DNA from 3 places in the Faecalimonas umbilicata genome. Region 3 is predicted to be linked to each of the others. Evidence: predicted binding sites of a transcription regulator. Region 3 holds the regulator's gene; each other region holds the start of a gene.
What was found. Region 3 encodes HrcA, which represses chaperone genes, less so after heat shock. Its sites were predicted from a motif close to TGTTAGCACTCNNNNNNNNNGAGTGCTAACA; they were not measured.

Region 1: a site for HrcA is predicted at 1,989-2,019, ahead of ACGG81_RS12645 (Hsp20/alpha crystallin family protein). Genes of this name have one in related genera too.
Region 2: a site for HrcA is predicted at 1,750-1,780, ahead of htpG (molecular chaperone HtpG). Genes of this name have one in related genera too.

What each region holds. Positions count from the first base shown of each region.
Region 1 covers NZ_AP031411.1:2,617,702-2,622,671, reverse strand. Annotated here, with positions in the region: gene ACGG81_RS12650 (flavin reductase) at 1-1,768, shown strand, start outside; gene ACGG81_RS12645 (Hsp20/alpha crystallin family protein) at 2,153-2,593, shown strand; gene ACGG81_RS12640 (DnaJ C-terminal domain-containing protein) at 2,781-3,740, shown strand; gene asnB (asparagine synthase (glutamine-hydrolyzing)) at 3,933-4,970, shown strand, end outside.
Region 2 covers NZ_AP031411.1:867,506-872,475, reverse strand. Annotated here, with positions in the region: gene ACGG81_RS04195 (MATE family efflux transporter) at 1-1,105, shown strand, start outside; gene ACGG81_RS04190 (DUF5721 family protein) at 1,172-1,672, shown strand; gene htpG (molecular chaperone HtpG) at 1,888-3,978, shown strand; gene ACGG81_RS04180 (helix-turn-helix transcriptional regulator) at 4,251-4,571, shown strand; gene ACGG81_RS04175 (GNAT family N-acetyltransferase) at 4,652-4,970, shown strand, end outside.
Region 3 covers NZ_AP031411.1:1,314,734-1,319,703, forward strand. Annotated here, with positions in the region: gene hemW (radical SAM family heme chaperone HemW) at 1-1,196, shown strand, start outside; gene hrcA (heat-inducible transcriptional repressor HrcA) at 1,458-2,501, shown strand; gene grpE (nucleotide exchange factor GrpE) at 2,531-3,196, shown strand; gene dnaK (molecular chaperone DnaK) at 3,287-4,970, shown strand, end outside.

The sequences.
Region 1 (4,970 bases), 1.3 Mb from region 3:
TTACGTTGGGGTTAATGATCATCAGGTAGATTTGTTTGAAGGGCAGTATGTTGTGCCAAATGGAATGTCTTACAACTCTTATGTGATCAAAGATGAGAAAATCGCTGTAATGGATACTGTGGATGTGAATTTTGCGGAAGAATGGCTGGCAAATATTGCACAGGTGCTGGATGGAGCAAAGCCGGATTACTTGATCGTGCAGCATATGGAACCGGATCATTCTGCGAATATTTATAATTTTATGAAGGTATATCCAGATACAACGATCGTGGCAAATGAGAAGACATTTGTGATGATGGCCAACTTTTTCAGGGAGATGGATCTGGAAGGAAGAACATTGGAAGTAGAAAACGGACAGACATTGTCACTTGGAAAGCATGATCTGACATTTGTGTTCGCTCCGATGGTACACTGGCCGGAAGTTATGGTTACTTACGACAGTACAGAAAAAGTACTGTTCTCTGCAGATGGATTTGGTAAATTCGGGGCAAATGATGTGGAGGAAGATTGGGATGACGAAGCTCGCCGTTATTATATCGGAATCGTCGGAAAATATGGTACACAGGTACAAAACCTCTTAAAAGTGGCAGCGACACTGGATATCCAGATGATCTGTCCGCTGCACGGACCGATTTTAAAGGAGAATCTTGGACATTATATCGAGAAATATGATATCTGGTCTTCTTATGCAGTGGAAAAAGAAGGTGTGATGATCGCGTACACATCGGTCTACGGAAATACAAAGAAAGCAGCAGAAACTTTGGCTGCGAAATTAGAAGAAAAAGGATGTCCGGATGTGTATGTCTGTGACCTTGCACGCGCAGATATGGCAAGAGCAGTGGAAAATGCATTCAGCTATGGAAAATTAGTACTGGCGACAACGACATATAATGCAGATATTTTCCCGTTTATGAAAATTTTTATTGAGCATCTGACCGCGCGCAATTACCAGAAGCGCACGATCGGATTCATTGAGAACGGAAGCTGGGCCCCGACGGCAGCAAGAGTTATGAAGGGAATGTTTGAGGACAGCCAGGATATTACATGGATGAAAAATTCAGTAAAGATCATGTCCTCGCTGAGCGAAGAGAATCTGGAAGAGTTAGATCAGATGGCAGACGAGTTATGTCAGGAATATATTGCCCAGTCAGATGACAAAGCAAATAAAAATGATCTGACAGCACTGTTCCGTCTTGGATATGGACTGTATGTTGTGACTTCAAGAGATGGTGAGAAGGACAACGGACTGATTGTCAACACCGTTACACAGCTGACAGACAATCCGAACCGTGTGGCAGTCAATATCAATAAGGCGAATTATTCGCATGATATCATCAAGAAGACTGGCGTGATGAATGTCAACTGTCTCTCTGTGGAAGCACCGTTTAAAGTGTTTGAAAGATTTGGATTCCAGAGCGGAAGAGAAGCAGATAAATTCGAAGGATGGAATATGCTGCGTGCAGACAATGGTGTTGCCTTCCTTCCAAAATATATCAACGCCTTCCTTGCATTGAAAGTGGAGCAGTATGTGGATCTGGATACACACGGAATGTTTATCTGTACCGTGACAGAGGCTCGTGTGATGAATGATAAAGAAACGATGACATACACTTACTATCAGAAACATGTAAAACCAAAACCGCAGACAGAAGGAAAGAAAGGATTCGTATGTGTGGTATGTGGATATATCTATGAAGGAGAGGAACTTCCGGATGATTATATTTGTCCACTGTGCAAGCATGGAGTTGCGGATTTTGAACCGATTTAGGAATCAAGATTTCTAGGTGAAGGAAAAGATAAGAAAAAGCATATAGAAAAAGGCTCTTTCAGTGGGATAGTTATTTCCATGGAGGGAGCCTTTTATGCTATCCGTGTATCTTATTTGAAATAGAAAATGTACTGTTCGGTATAAAAGAGTCATATGAGGGAAAAATAAAAAAGTCATGGAACAGAGAGGAAAATTGCGGGACACAAAATGTTCACAATTTTTTTAGCACTCCCTCTTGACGAGTGCTAACATAAGTGTTATATTACAACTAGAACAAAGGAGGAGGACGAAGAAAGGATGAGAAGATCTGAATAGTCCCCACATCACCGGTTCCAATAAATGACATTTATCAATAAGATTTTAATGGAAAAGGAGAGATGATTTATGATGATGCCTAGTATTTTTGGAGAGAATTTGTTTGATGATTTCTTTGATTTTGATTACCCATTCAGAGGTTACCAGAGAGCGAACACAGAGTCTTTGATGAAGACAGACATTAAGGAGCATGAACATGGCTACGAATTGGAAGTAAGCCTTCCGGGATATAAGAAAGAAGACATTCACGCAGAATTAAAAGATGGTTATCTGACCATCCAGGCGGCGACGACGAAGAACAACGATCAGAAGGATGAGAAGACAGGCAATTATATCCGAAGAGAAAGATATTCCGGATCTTGCAGCAGAAGTTTCTATGTAGGAAAGGATATCACTCAGGAAGACATTAAGGCAAAATATGAAAATGGTATACTTGTTCTTGCAATCCCGAAGAAGGATCAGAAGAAAGTAGAAGCTGAGGAGAAGAAATATATTGCCATCGAAGGATAGTGCTGGTAGGTGTGTATGGGGAAGAACTTTTTGTTACGGATCAAGAAAGCAGTGATAGATTTTCAGACACACTCTATATAGATTTGGGACTGCATGATTACAGACTGTGACATGCAGTCCCGTTTTTATTCCGCAGGAAATTTTTAATCTTGCATAAAAATTGTAGTAGGAAAGGGGAGAAATAGTTATGGCGGCAAATAAGGATTATTACAAGATTCTCGGAGTGGACAGAAATGCAGACGCGAATGCGATCAAGAAGGCATACCGAAAACTGGCAAAAAAGTATCATCCGGATACCAATCAGGAGAATTCTGTTGCAAATGAGAAATTTAAAGAAGTGACCGAAGCTTACGAGATCCTGCACGATGAAGAGAAACGAAAGTTGTACGATCGATTTGGAACAGCAGCCTTTGATGGAAGTATGGGAGCAGATCCGGGCGCCTATCAGTCGTACGGAGAACCTAAAGGGGCGAAGTTCTATCGAAGTCCGGACGGAAGCTACCAGGAATTTCATTTTGAAGGCGGAAATATGGATGATTTTTTTGATGACATTTTTGGAAGTTCTTTTCAGAGAGCAAGGGGAAGTGGAACTGGACCGCGCGGTTATCGCAGGAAAGGTGCAGATGTCACTGCAAAATTAGAGGTGACTTTTGAGGAAGCAGCATTTGGAGGAGATAAGGTCATCTCTTATACAGACGCAAGTGGACGTGCACAGTCTCTGAAAGTACACATTCCGGCGGGAATTTCTTCCGGCAAGAAAATCCGGCTGAAAGGAAAGGGACAGGACGGGATGAACGGAGGGGAAGCCGGAGATCTGTTTCTGGAAATTTCAGTAAAAGACAAAGTCGGTTATGAACGGAAGGGAGACGATGTCTACACGACCATTCAGATTCCGTATACAACAGCGGTGTTGGGCGGTGAGGTGATTGTGCCTACACTTTACGGAAAGGTAAGCTGCAAGATCAAGGAAGGAACACAATCCGGAACAAAAGTGAGACTGGCCGGAAAGGGAATCGCACATATGGGGCAGCCATCCGGAAAAGGAGATCAGTATGTGATAATTCAAATCCAGGTGCCGCGGAATCTGAGTGAAGATGCAAGGAGAAAGTTGAGAGCATATCAGGAGGCAGCAGGAAGAGTTGCATAAGCATTGCTGTTTAAACACCACTGTTTAAGAATGATAAAGGGGAGAAGTACGGGAAAGATAAAGTGTAAGGAAGCAGTTGTTATTGGAAAAACTTTGGTTTATAATAGGGGTGTACAAGCGGGAAGGGAGTTTTCTCTTCCTGAATGTATTTTGGAAACCGATGAATTTACACTTTATAAGGATGGGAAACATATGATAAAAGTTCAGGAATACAGAGGACATATTCGCAACTGGGAGGCGCTTTGTGAAGAGCTTTGCATTGACAAAAGCTTATCCAGAAGAGAGAGAGAGGAGCGGATTTTGGTCCGGGCATTTGAGACATGGCAGTTTGATATGGCAGCGCATTTGTATGGAATGTTTGCTTTTGCGCTCTGGGATGAAGAGGAAAAACAGCTATTCTGTCTCAGAGACCAGTTTGGCACGAAGCCGTTCTACTATTATGAGACGGAAGATGGACAGCTTCTCTATGGAACAACAATCCGGGGAATCATGGAGCAGCCAGGGTTTGTCAAAGAATTGAATGAGGAGATGCTGCAGATCTATCTCAGTCTGACTTACGTGGCAGGAGAGAATACATTTTTCCGCGGACTGAAGAAACTGCTTCCGGGACGTTACCTTATCTGGAAGGACGGAGTAGTGACAGTAAAGCGCTATTGGAAGCCGGAATTTCATCCGGATGACAGCAAGTCTCTTGAGGAATGGGCAGACGAGATCCACACGACACTTGGCGAGATCATGAAGGAAGTAAAGACTTCAGATGAGCGAGTGGAGTCTTTCCTGTCAGGCGGAGTGGATTCTTCCTATGTACTTGCGATGTCTGATGCCGATACTGCGGATACATGCGGTTATGAGGAAGAACGGTTCGATGAGTCCGTACTGGCTGTAGAGACTGCGCGCATTTTAGAACGTAAGATTTCCAGACGTGTGATCAATCCAGAGGAATATTTTAATATTGTCCCATATGTCATGTACAATATGGAGCAGCCGCTTGGGGATGCTTCTGCGATTGTGTTTGCACTTGGATGTCAGGCGACTGCAGAGCATACGAAGATCTGCTATTCAGGAGAAGGTGCAGATGAATTTTTCGGTGGGTACAATATGTACCGCAATGCAGAGCGATACGGGGAGAATCTAAAGAACTTCTATGTCGGTAACACGAACATTATGAAAGAAGACGAGAAGAAAAAGATCTTGAAAAAATATGACCCGGACGTACTGCCAATCGAAGTG
Region 2 (4,970 bases), 450 kb from region 3:
CATGATGTCCATCTGCCGCGGGCACGGGGAACATTTGAAAGGAAATGCCTATTTTTCTCTTTCCTTTCTGTTAAATGTTCTTGCCTGCATCATCTATATGATCATCTGCAACACTTTTACAAAAGAGATTGCCCTCTTTCTCGGAGCAACCGATGTCACACTGCCTTATGTGATGGACTATCTTCCTTATATTACATGGAGTCTTCCGGTCTTTGCTTTTTCTTCGTTTCTGCAAACCTTTATCCGAAATGATGGGGCGCCAAAACTTGCAATGACCGCTGTTGTTTCCGGAGGAATTTTTAATGTCATCTTTGACTATATTCTTGTATATCCATGCCAGATGGGAATGGCAGGAGCTGCGATTGCCACTGTGTGCGGCTCTATTCTGACCGTGTTGATCTTGCTGATCCATTTTTTCGGAAAACACAATCACTTACATTTCTGTTTTTCAGAAATCCGAAGTTCTTTCGGTTCCGATATTTTCAAAAGTGGATTTGCCAGCTTTCTGATCGACCTGTCTTCAGGGATCGTAATTTTTTTCTTCAACCAACAGCTGCTGCGCTATCAGGGAGATCTCGGTGTCAGTGTCTATGGTATTATTTCCAACACTGCAATTGTTGTGACCTGCCTCTCAAACGGAATCTGTCAGGCAGCACAGCCGATCATCTCTACAAATTTCGGCGCAGGATTCCAGGAACGGATCGATCATGTCCGTAAATTAGGACTGCGCACAGCACTGTTCATCTGTGCTATACCAACACTGCTTGGTCTTACTGTCCCGAATCTGTTTACTTACATTTTCCTGAATCCCGATTCACAAGTACTTGCTCTGGCGCCGGCTGCTGTTCGCCTTTACTTTATCGGATTTTTGATCACCGGAGTGAACATGTTTCTCATCGGTTACTTCCAGTCAACGATAAGACCGATTTATGCTCTCACACTCTGCCTGATGCGTGGATGTGTCTTAAGTATTATTTTTGTGAAAATTCTACCGATCTTTTTAGGTCTGAACGGAATCTGGATTTCTGTCCCGCTTGCCGAACTATTCACATTACTTACTGGAATCCTGTTGTTGAAAAAATCGATGGCTAAGAAAACAACTTAATACCCTCTGCTTTTTGAGGCAGATACTACCCAAAACACAAATTCACTCAGGAGGTGATTTTATTTTATGATCGCACTACATATGCTGGAAGTCCGGGATTGCATGAGCAAACTGCTCCTCTCGGACATCTTCGATGCCTTCCTTTTTATAGAAGGAGACATTACAACCTTTAATACATTCCACCTCGATGGATACTTGAAAAAAGATTTTTTTGATACCGAAGAAGCCCTCTCCCGCTTCTCTTCCCGTGAGTACTCCCTGTGGAAAGAAGTACGTACACTCTGTTACACTATCATCAAAGGGAAAAAGACACCGCTCGGATTTAAATTTGTTTTCTGCCTTTCGGGCGAAAATACTTCTCGTCTTCTTGTACAGGAAGGACTTTCATTTTCTCCTGAAGATGTCCGCGGGCTTTACCTGAACTTATCCTTTGACGGCAGTACACTCCACTGCGTAACCGGAACTTCCATGAATACATTTACGATGGACAAATCACTCGAACATGCCTGGGATACAATGGTACAGCGATTTTTCAAGCAAAAGCAAATGCCATTTGAAGTACTGTAACGCAGCAGATCAAAACTGTACCTACTTCCCAAATTTGTTTTCCTCATTTTATAAAAACTTTATCTTTTTTATACTTTTATTAGCACTCTACTTTAAAGAGTGCTAATTTTCTATTGACATTTCAATTTGCCAGTATTAATATGTAGTTATCGCGGGAATTTCCCGGAATTGAACATAGCTATCAAATGAAAATCATAAAAAAAGGAGTGTTATACATGGCAGCAAAACATGGTAATCTTTCTATTCACAGTGAGAACATTTTTCCAATTATAAAAAAATGGATGTATTCCGATCACGATATTTTCTTTCGTGAGCTGATTTCCAACGGATGTGATGCGATTACAAAACTAAAAAAACTGGAAGTCATGGGCGAATATACTTTCCCGGATGACTATAAAGCCAATATTCAGGTAATTGTAAATCCAAAAGAAAAAACCTTAAAATTCATCGACAACGGTATTGGTATGACTGCTGATGAAGTCGAAGAATATATCACACAGATTGCATTCTCCGGCGCAACAGAATTTTTAGAAAAGTACAAAGATAAGACAAATGAAGATCAGATTATCGGGCATTTCGGTCTTGGATTCTACTCTGCTTTTATGGTGGCAGACGAAGTACACATCGACACACTTTCCTATAAGGAAGGGGCTGCACCAGTACACTGGACATGCGATGGTGGAACCGAATACGATCTGACAGATGGCAATAAAACAACAGTCGGCACAGAGATTACACTGTTCTTAAACGAAGACAGCCTTGCATTTGCAAATGAATACCGTGCCCGTGAAGTTATCGAAAAATACTGCTCTTTCATGCCGGTAGAGATTTTCTTATCCAACGCAAATGCAGAGCAGGAATATGAGACTATTTTAGAAGAAGAATTAAAAGAAGACGATGTCATCGTAGAACGGATCCACGAAGAAGCTAAAATGGAAGAAAAAGAAAATGAAAACGGCGAGAAAGAAATGGTAGAAGTTTCCCCTGCTGTTGACAAAGTAAAGATCAACAAACGTCCGGTTTCTTTAAGTGATACAACTCCGCTTTGGACCAAACATCCAAATGATTGTACAAAAGAAGACTACATCGAATTCTACCGTAAAGTATTCATGGATTACAAGGAACCTTTATTCTGGATCCACTTAAATATGGATTATCCATTTAACTTAAAAGGTATCCTCTACTTCCCGAAGATCAACACAGAGTACGAATCCATTGAGGGTACGATTAAATTATATAACAACCAGGTATTTATCGCAGACAACATCAAAGAAGTCATTCCAGAATTCTTAATGCTGTTAAAAGGTGTGATCGACTGTCCGGATCTTCCTCTGAATGTGTCAAGAAGCGCACTGCAAAATGACGGATTTGTACACAAGATTTCTGATTATATTTCAAAGAAAGTCGCAGATAAATTAAGCGGAATGTGCAAGACAGACAAAGAATCCTACATCAAGTACTGGGATGATATCAGTCCATTTATTAAATTCGGCTGCTTAAAAGACGAGAAATTCTGTGATAAGATGAGCGACTACATTCTTTTCAAAAACATTGACCATGACTACCTCACTTTAAAAGAATGTATTGAGAAAAACAGCCCTGCAAAAGAAGCGGCAGAGGAAACACCTTCCACAGAAACCGCAGAGGAAAATACTTCTGATCACTCTGACAACGATGCAGATGCAAAAGAACCTGAGAAAGTGACTATCTACTATGTAACTGATGAGCAACAGCAGAGCCAGTACATCAATATGTTCAAGGAAGAAGGTCTTGACGCGGTACTCCTGACTCACAATATTGACTCTCCATTCATTACACAGCTAGAACAGCGTAATGAAAATGTCCAGTTCCAGCGTATTGATGCAGATTTGACTGACCATTTCAAAGAAGAGGTTGCCAAAGAAGAGGAAGAAACCTTTAAGTCAAACACTGAAACACTCACAGCCATCTTCCGCAAAGCACTGAATAACGAAAAACTGGAAGTCAAAGTAGAAAAACTGAAAAATGAAAATGTCGCTTCTATGGTGACACTTTCTGAACAGTCCCGTCGTATGCAGGAAATGATGAAAATGTACAACATGTACGGTATGGATGCTGGCATGTTCGGCACAGATGTGACCCTCGTGTTAAACGCAAACCATCCACTGGTACAATATGTCTTAAATAATAAAGACGGAGAACATGTAAATCTGTTCTGCCAGCAGTTATTTGATCTTGCAATGCTGAGCAACAAGCCGTTAAATCCAGAAGAGATGACAGCATTCATCAGCAGAAGCAATGAAATTATGATGTTGCTTACAAAATAGAAAGCAAGTCCAAATACCATAAAAAATAGCGCCGCTCATAGAGTGAAGCGCTATTTTTTATTGCTACTCTTCCCTAAAACAGAATTCAATTCCTCATTTCATTCTATTTCCATACTTTAATTCTTTATTTTTCAACTTTCTATAGATTATAATTCTAAAGACAGGTATTTTGCATGGAACTCCAGTATAGAGAAAATCTGGAAATCATTTTCAGTCAGATGTGGTTTTCTACTAAACGATAACATACATTTTTACGAAGGAGATTTAGAGCTATGGATCATTTCACATTATTTTACAAACGACTGACACAACTACGAAACAAACAGGGAATCTCGGCAAGGGACATGAGCCTGTCACTCGGGCAGAGCGAAAGTTATATCAATAAAATCGAAAACGGAAAAGCGCTTCCTTCCATGAGTGCTTTCTTTTATATCTGTGATTTTCTAAAAATTCATCCGAGAGATTTTTTCGATGAATCTGATAAAAATCCTGCAACTTCTCAGAAACTTACAGAAAAATTTATGAACCTGACAACTACACAACAGGAACATCTTCTCTTTCTGATCGATGATCTTTTGACAAAAGATGAATAAATTCACAAATGTGCGATGTATTTTTTGCCATTTCATGTTATAATCGCTATATGTGATATGGATAAAGGAGAATATTTTCAATGGATGATTTAAGAATTTTACCGGTAACAAATGAAGAACTTATTTTAAATGTGGCAACAATGGCGGAAGAAATCTGGCATGAATATTTTCCAGCTCTGATCAGCGAACAGCAGATTGATTATATGCTTGAGAAATTTCTTTCTTTTGACTCTATTTTTGAGCAGATCCAAAATGGATATGAATATTTTCTGCTGATTCACGATTATACATTTGCAGGTTTTGCCGGGGTACATGAAGAAAATGGAAATCTTTTCCTCAGCAAGCTTTACATTCACAAAGATTTTCGTGGAAATGGCATCAGTTCTAAAGTTATGAAAA
Region 3 (4,970 bases):
TATATATTCATATTCCGTTTTGTATGAAAAAATGTGCATATTGTGATTTTTTGTCCGGTCCGGCTCCGAGGGAGACGATAGATCGCTATGTAACAGCGCTTGTGGCAGAAATCAGGCAGTATCAAAAGTTGGCAGAGAATTATCGAGTTACAACGATTTTTTTTGGAGGAGGAACACCATCGATTTTGTCGGGAGGTCGGATGAAAGAAATTTTTGATGCGCTCCGGGATGTGTTTGAGATCCAAGCAGATGCGGAAATTACGATGGAAGCGAATCCGGGTACGGTCACAAAAGAAAATTTGCAGGCATACAGGGCATGTGGGATCAACCGGATCAGTTTTGGACTGCAGTCGGTCGATGATAAGGAACTGAAGCTGCTTGGGCGTGTACATACGATGCGGCAGTTTGAAGAGAGTTATGATCTGGCAAGGAAGGCGGGATTTCAGAATATTAATATAGATCTGATCTCGGCAATCCCAGGGCAGACAGTGGAATCCTGGGAGCACACATTGGATACCGTGATCCGAATGAATCCGGAACATATTTCTGCGTATAGTCTGATCATTGAGGAAGGGACGCTATTTTACGAGATTTATGGGGAGAACGCAAAAGAAGAGCAGGATAGTCAGTGTGAGAAATGTTTGGCTGATGACGGGAAACAGATGGATACAGGCAAGAACTTCCCAAAGCTTCCGGATGAGGAAGCAGAACGCCGCATGTATGAATTGACCGCAGAGAAGCTGGAAGCGGCAGGATATCTACAATATGAAGTTTCTAACTATGCGAAGCCGGGATATGCGTGCAGGCATAACAAAGGATACTGGCAGAGGGTGGAGTACCTTGGGATCGGCACTGGGGCGGCATCTTTGATTGAAAACGAGCGGTATCAGCATATTTCAGATACGGATCTTTATATCCGGGCAAATGGAAGGTTGGATCAGATCGAGGAGGAAAAAGAGACGCTAGATTGGAATGCACAGGTGGAGGAGACAATGTTCCTTGGCCTTCGGATGAAAGAGGGGGTAAACAAGCAGAAATTTAGAGAACGGTATCACAGAGAAATACAGGAAGTATATGGAGAGGTATTGGAAAAACTCAAAGAAGAAGGATTGCTTCGCGAAGAGGAGGAGCGAATCTGCCTGACAAAGAGAGGAAATGATCTGAGCAACTATGTACTTGCACAGTTCTTGTTATAACCTATAAAAATGTTTCAGATAGAAAGGCAATTGAAAAATTTTCAGAATGATAGAAAGGTTCCGGAAATTTTTTGATTGCTTTTTTGGATTGAAAGTTTCTAAAAATGTACATAATCTCGATAGAAAATAGTTTTTTACAAAAAATATAAAAAATATGTAAACTAGGTTGACAAACGAAAAGCATAGTGCTATCTTAATAATCGTAAGGTGTTAGCACTCGTAAGAATGGAGTGCTAATAAAGAAAAACGAGGAGGTGTGAGATGAAAGCAGATCATGGATTGGATGATCGGAAACTTAAGATTTTGCAGACGATCATTAAGACCTACTTAGAGACCGGGGAACCGGTAGGATCCAGAACGATTTCCAAATATACAGATTTGAATCTAAGTTCTGCGACGATCCGCAATGAGATGGCGGATTTGGAAGATCTGGGATATATCATACAGCCTCATACATCGGCGGGAAGAATTCCTTCAGACAAAGGATATCGGCTTTATGTAGATATGCTGATGGAGGATAAGGAGCATGAGATCACTGAGATGCAGGAGAAGATGCTTCAGAAGGCCGATAAGATGGAACAGCTTTTGCAGCAGGCTGCGAGAGTGCTGGCAAATAGTACAAATTATGCGACGATGGTTTCTGCTCCTACTTATAATAGGAATAAGTTAAAGTTCATCCAGCTTTCGCAGGTGGATGCCAATCAGATCATCGCGGTGATCGTCATGGAAGGCAACATTATTAAGAATAAGATTGTGGCGGTTGCAGAGCCGCTTGACAATGAGACAATGCTGAAGTTGAATATGCTGTTGAATACCAATCTGAATGGAATTGCGGTCGAAGATATCAATCTTGGCATGATCGCCAGACTGAAGGAACAGGCAGGAATTCACAGCGGTGTGATCAGTGATGTGCTTGATGCAGTGGCAAATACGATTCAGCTTGATAATGACCTTGAGATTTACACAAGCGGAGCGACAAACATTTTCAAATATCCGGAGCTGAGCGACAAGCAGAGTGCACAGGAGATCATCAGTGCTTTTGAAGAAAAGCAGCAGTTGGCAGAACTTGTGACACAGACGCTGGCAAGCGATGAGAACAAAGGAATTCAAGTTTATATCGGAAGTGAGACACCGGTACAGACGATGAAGGATTGCAGTGTTGTGACAGCGACTTACGAGCTTGGGCAGGGCATGCAGGGGACAGTTGGAATCATTGGTCCGAAGCGGATGGATTATGAGAATGTCATGAAGACATTAAAGACGTTGATGGTAGAACTGGATGCGATATTTCATAAAAAATCATAAGAAAGGTGGTACGACCATTGGATAAGAAGATGACACAGGAAGAAATGGTAAAAGAAGCCGTAGAGGAAGCAAAGAAAGCGGCAGAGGAACAGGACGCCGCTCAGGAAGCAGCGGGAGAAGATACAGAAGCGGTTGCAGAGGAAACCGTTGAGGAAGAAGCTGACAGCGAAGCATCCGAAGAGGAAGCTTTGGAAGAGACAGCAGAAGAAGGTTCCGAGAAAGGAGCAAAAGGGCTGTTTAAAAGAAAGCCGAAAAAAGATAAAAAAGATGAGCAGATCGAGGAATTAAAAGATAAGCTCACACGTCAGATGGCAGAGTTTGATAACTTCCGCAAGCGTACGGAGAAAGAAAAATCAGCGATGTACGAGATCGGGGCAAAAGATATTATCGAGAAGATTCTTCCGGTTGTAGACAATTTTGAGAGAGGACTCGGAGCTGTTACAGAAGAGCAGAAAGAAGATTCCTTCGTTTCCGGTATGGAGATGATCTACAAACAGATTATGACGACACTGGATTCTGTCGGAGTGAAAGCGATTGAGGCAGTTGGAAATGAATTTGATCCGGATTTCCACAATGCAGTGATGCATGTAGAAGATGAGGAAGTCGGGGAGAATATCGTTGTAGAAGAGTTCCAGAAAGGTTACACATACAGAGATACGGTAGTAAGACATAGTATGGTAAAAGTAGCAAATTAAAAATTCATTTAAGATGCATAAAGCATTTTGAATTTTATCAACAATAGATAGAGTAAGTAAACTTAGTATAAAATATAGGAGGATTTCATCATGGGAAAAATCATTGGAATTGACTTAGGAACAACAAATAGCTGTGTAGCTGTTATGGAAGGTGGACAGCCGACAGTCATCGCAAATACAGAAGGAGCAAGAACAACACCATCGGTTGTTGCTTTTACAAAGACAGGAGAACGTCTCGTTGGAGAACCTGCAAAACGTCAGGCAGTGACAAATGCTGATAAGACAATCTCTTCTATTAAGAGACACATGGGTACTGATTACAGAGTAACGATCGATGATAAGAAATATTCTCCACAGGAGATTTCTGCAATGGTACTTCAGAAACTGAAAGCAGATGCAGAAGGATATCTTGGAGAGAAAGTAACAGAGGCTGTTATCACAGTTCCGGCTTACTTTAACGATGCTCAGCGTCAGGCAACAAAAGATGCTGGTAAGATTGCTGGTCTTGATGTAAAACGTATCATCAATGAGCCAACAGCAGCAGCACTTGCTTACGGACTTGACAATGAAAAAGAACAGAAGATCATGGTATACGACTTAGGTGGAGGTACTTTCGACGTATCTATCATCGAGATCGGTGACGGAGTTATCGAAGTATTATCAACAGCAGGTGACAATAAACTTGGTGGAGATGACTTTGACCAGAAGATCACAGATTACATGTTAGCAGAATTCAAACGTGCAGAAGGAATCGACTTATCTACAGATAAGATGGCACTTCAGAGATTAAAAGAAGCAGCAGAGAAAGCGAAAAAAGAACTTTCTTCCGCAACAACAACAAACATCAACCTGCCATTCATCACAGCAAATGCAGAAGGTCCAAAACACTTTGATATGAACCTTACAAGAGCAAAATTTGATGAATTGACACATGACCTTGTAGAAAGAACAGCAGAGCCTGTAACAAGAGCGTTATCTGATGCGGGAATCTCAGCTTCTGAACTTGGAAAAGTATTATTAGTAGGTGGATCTACACGTATCCCGGCGGTACAGGAAAAAGTACAGAAATTGACAGGACATGAGCCATCCAAATCATTAAACCCAGACGAATGTGTTGCATTAGGAGCATCTGTTCAGGGTGGTAAATTAGCAGGAGATGCAGGTGCAGGCGACATCTTATTACTGGATGTAACTCCTCTTTCATTATCTATCGAGACAATGGGTGGTATCGCTACAAGACTGATCGAGAGAAATACAACGATTCCTACAAAGAAGAGCCAGGTATTCTCTACAGCAGCAGATAACCAGTCAGCAGTAGACATTAACGTTGTTCAAGGTGAAAGACAGTTCGCAAGAGATAATAAATCTCTCGGACAGTTCAGACTTGACGGAATCGCACCAGCTCCACGTGGAATCCCACAGATCGAAGTTACATTTGATATCGATGCAAATGGTATCGTAAATGTTTCTGCAAAAGATTTAGGAACAGGAAAAGAACAGCACATTACAATTACAGCAGGTTCTAACATGTCAGACAGCGAGATTGACAGAGCAGTAAAAGAAGCAGCTGAATTTGAAGCACAGGATAAAAAACGAAAAGAAGCAATCGATGCAAGAAATGATGCAGATGCGATGATCTTCCAGACAGAGAAAGCACTTGGAGAAGTCGGAGACAAGATTGATGCAAATGAAAAAGCAGCAGTAGAAGCTGACATCCAGGCATTAAAAGACATTCTTGCAAAATCTACACCAGAGAGCATGACAGATGCACAGG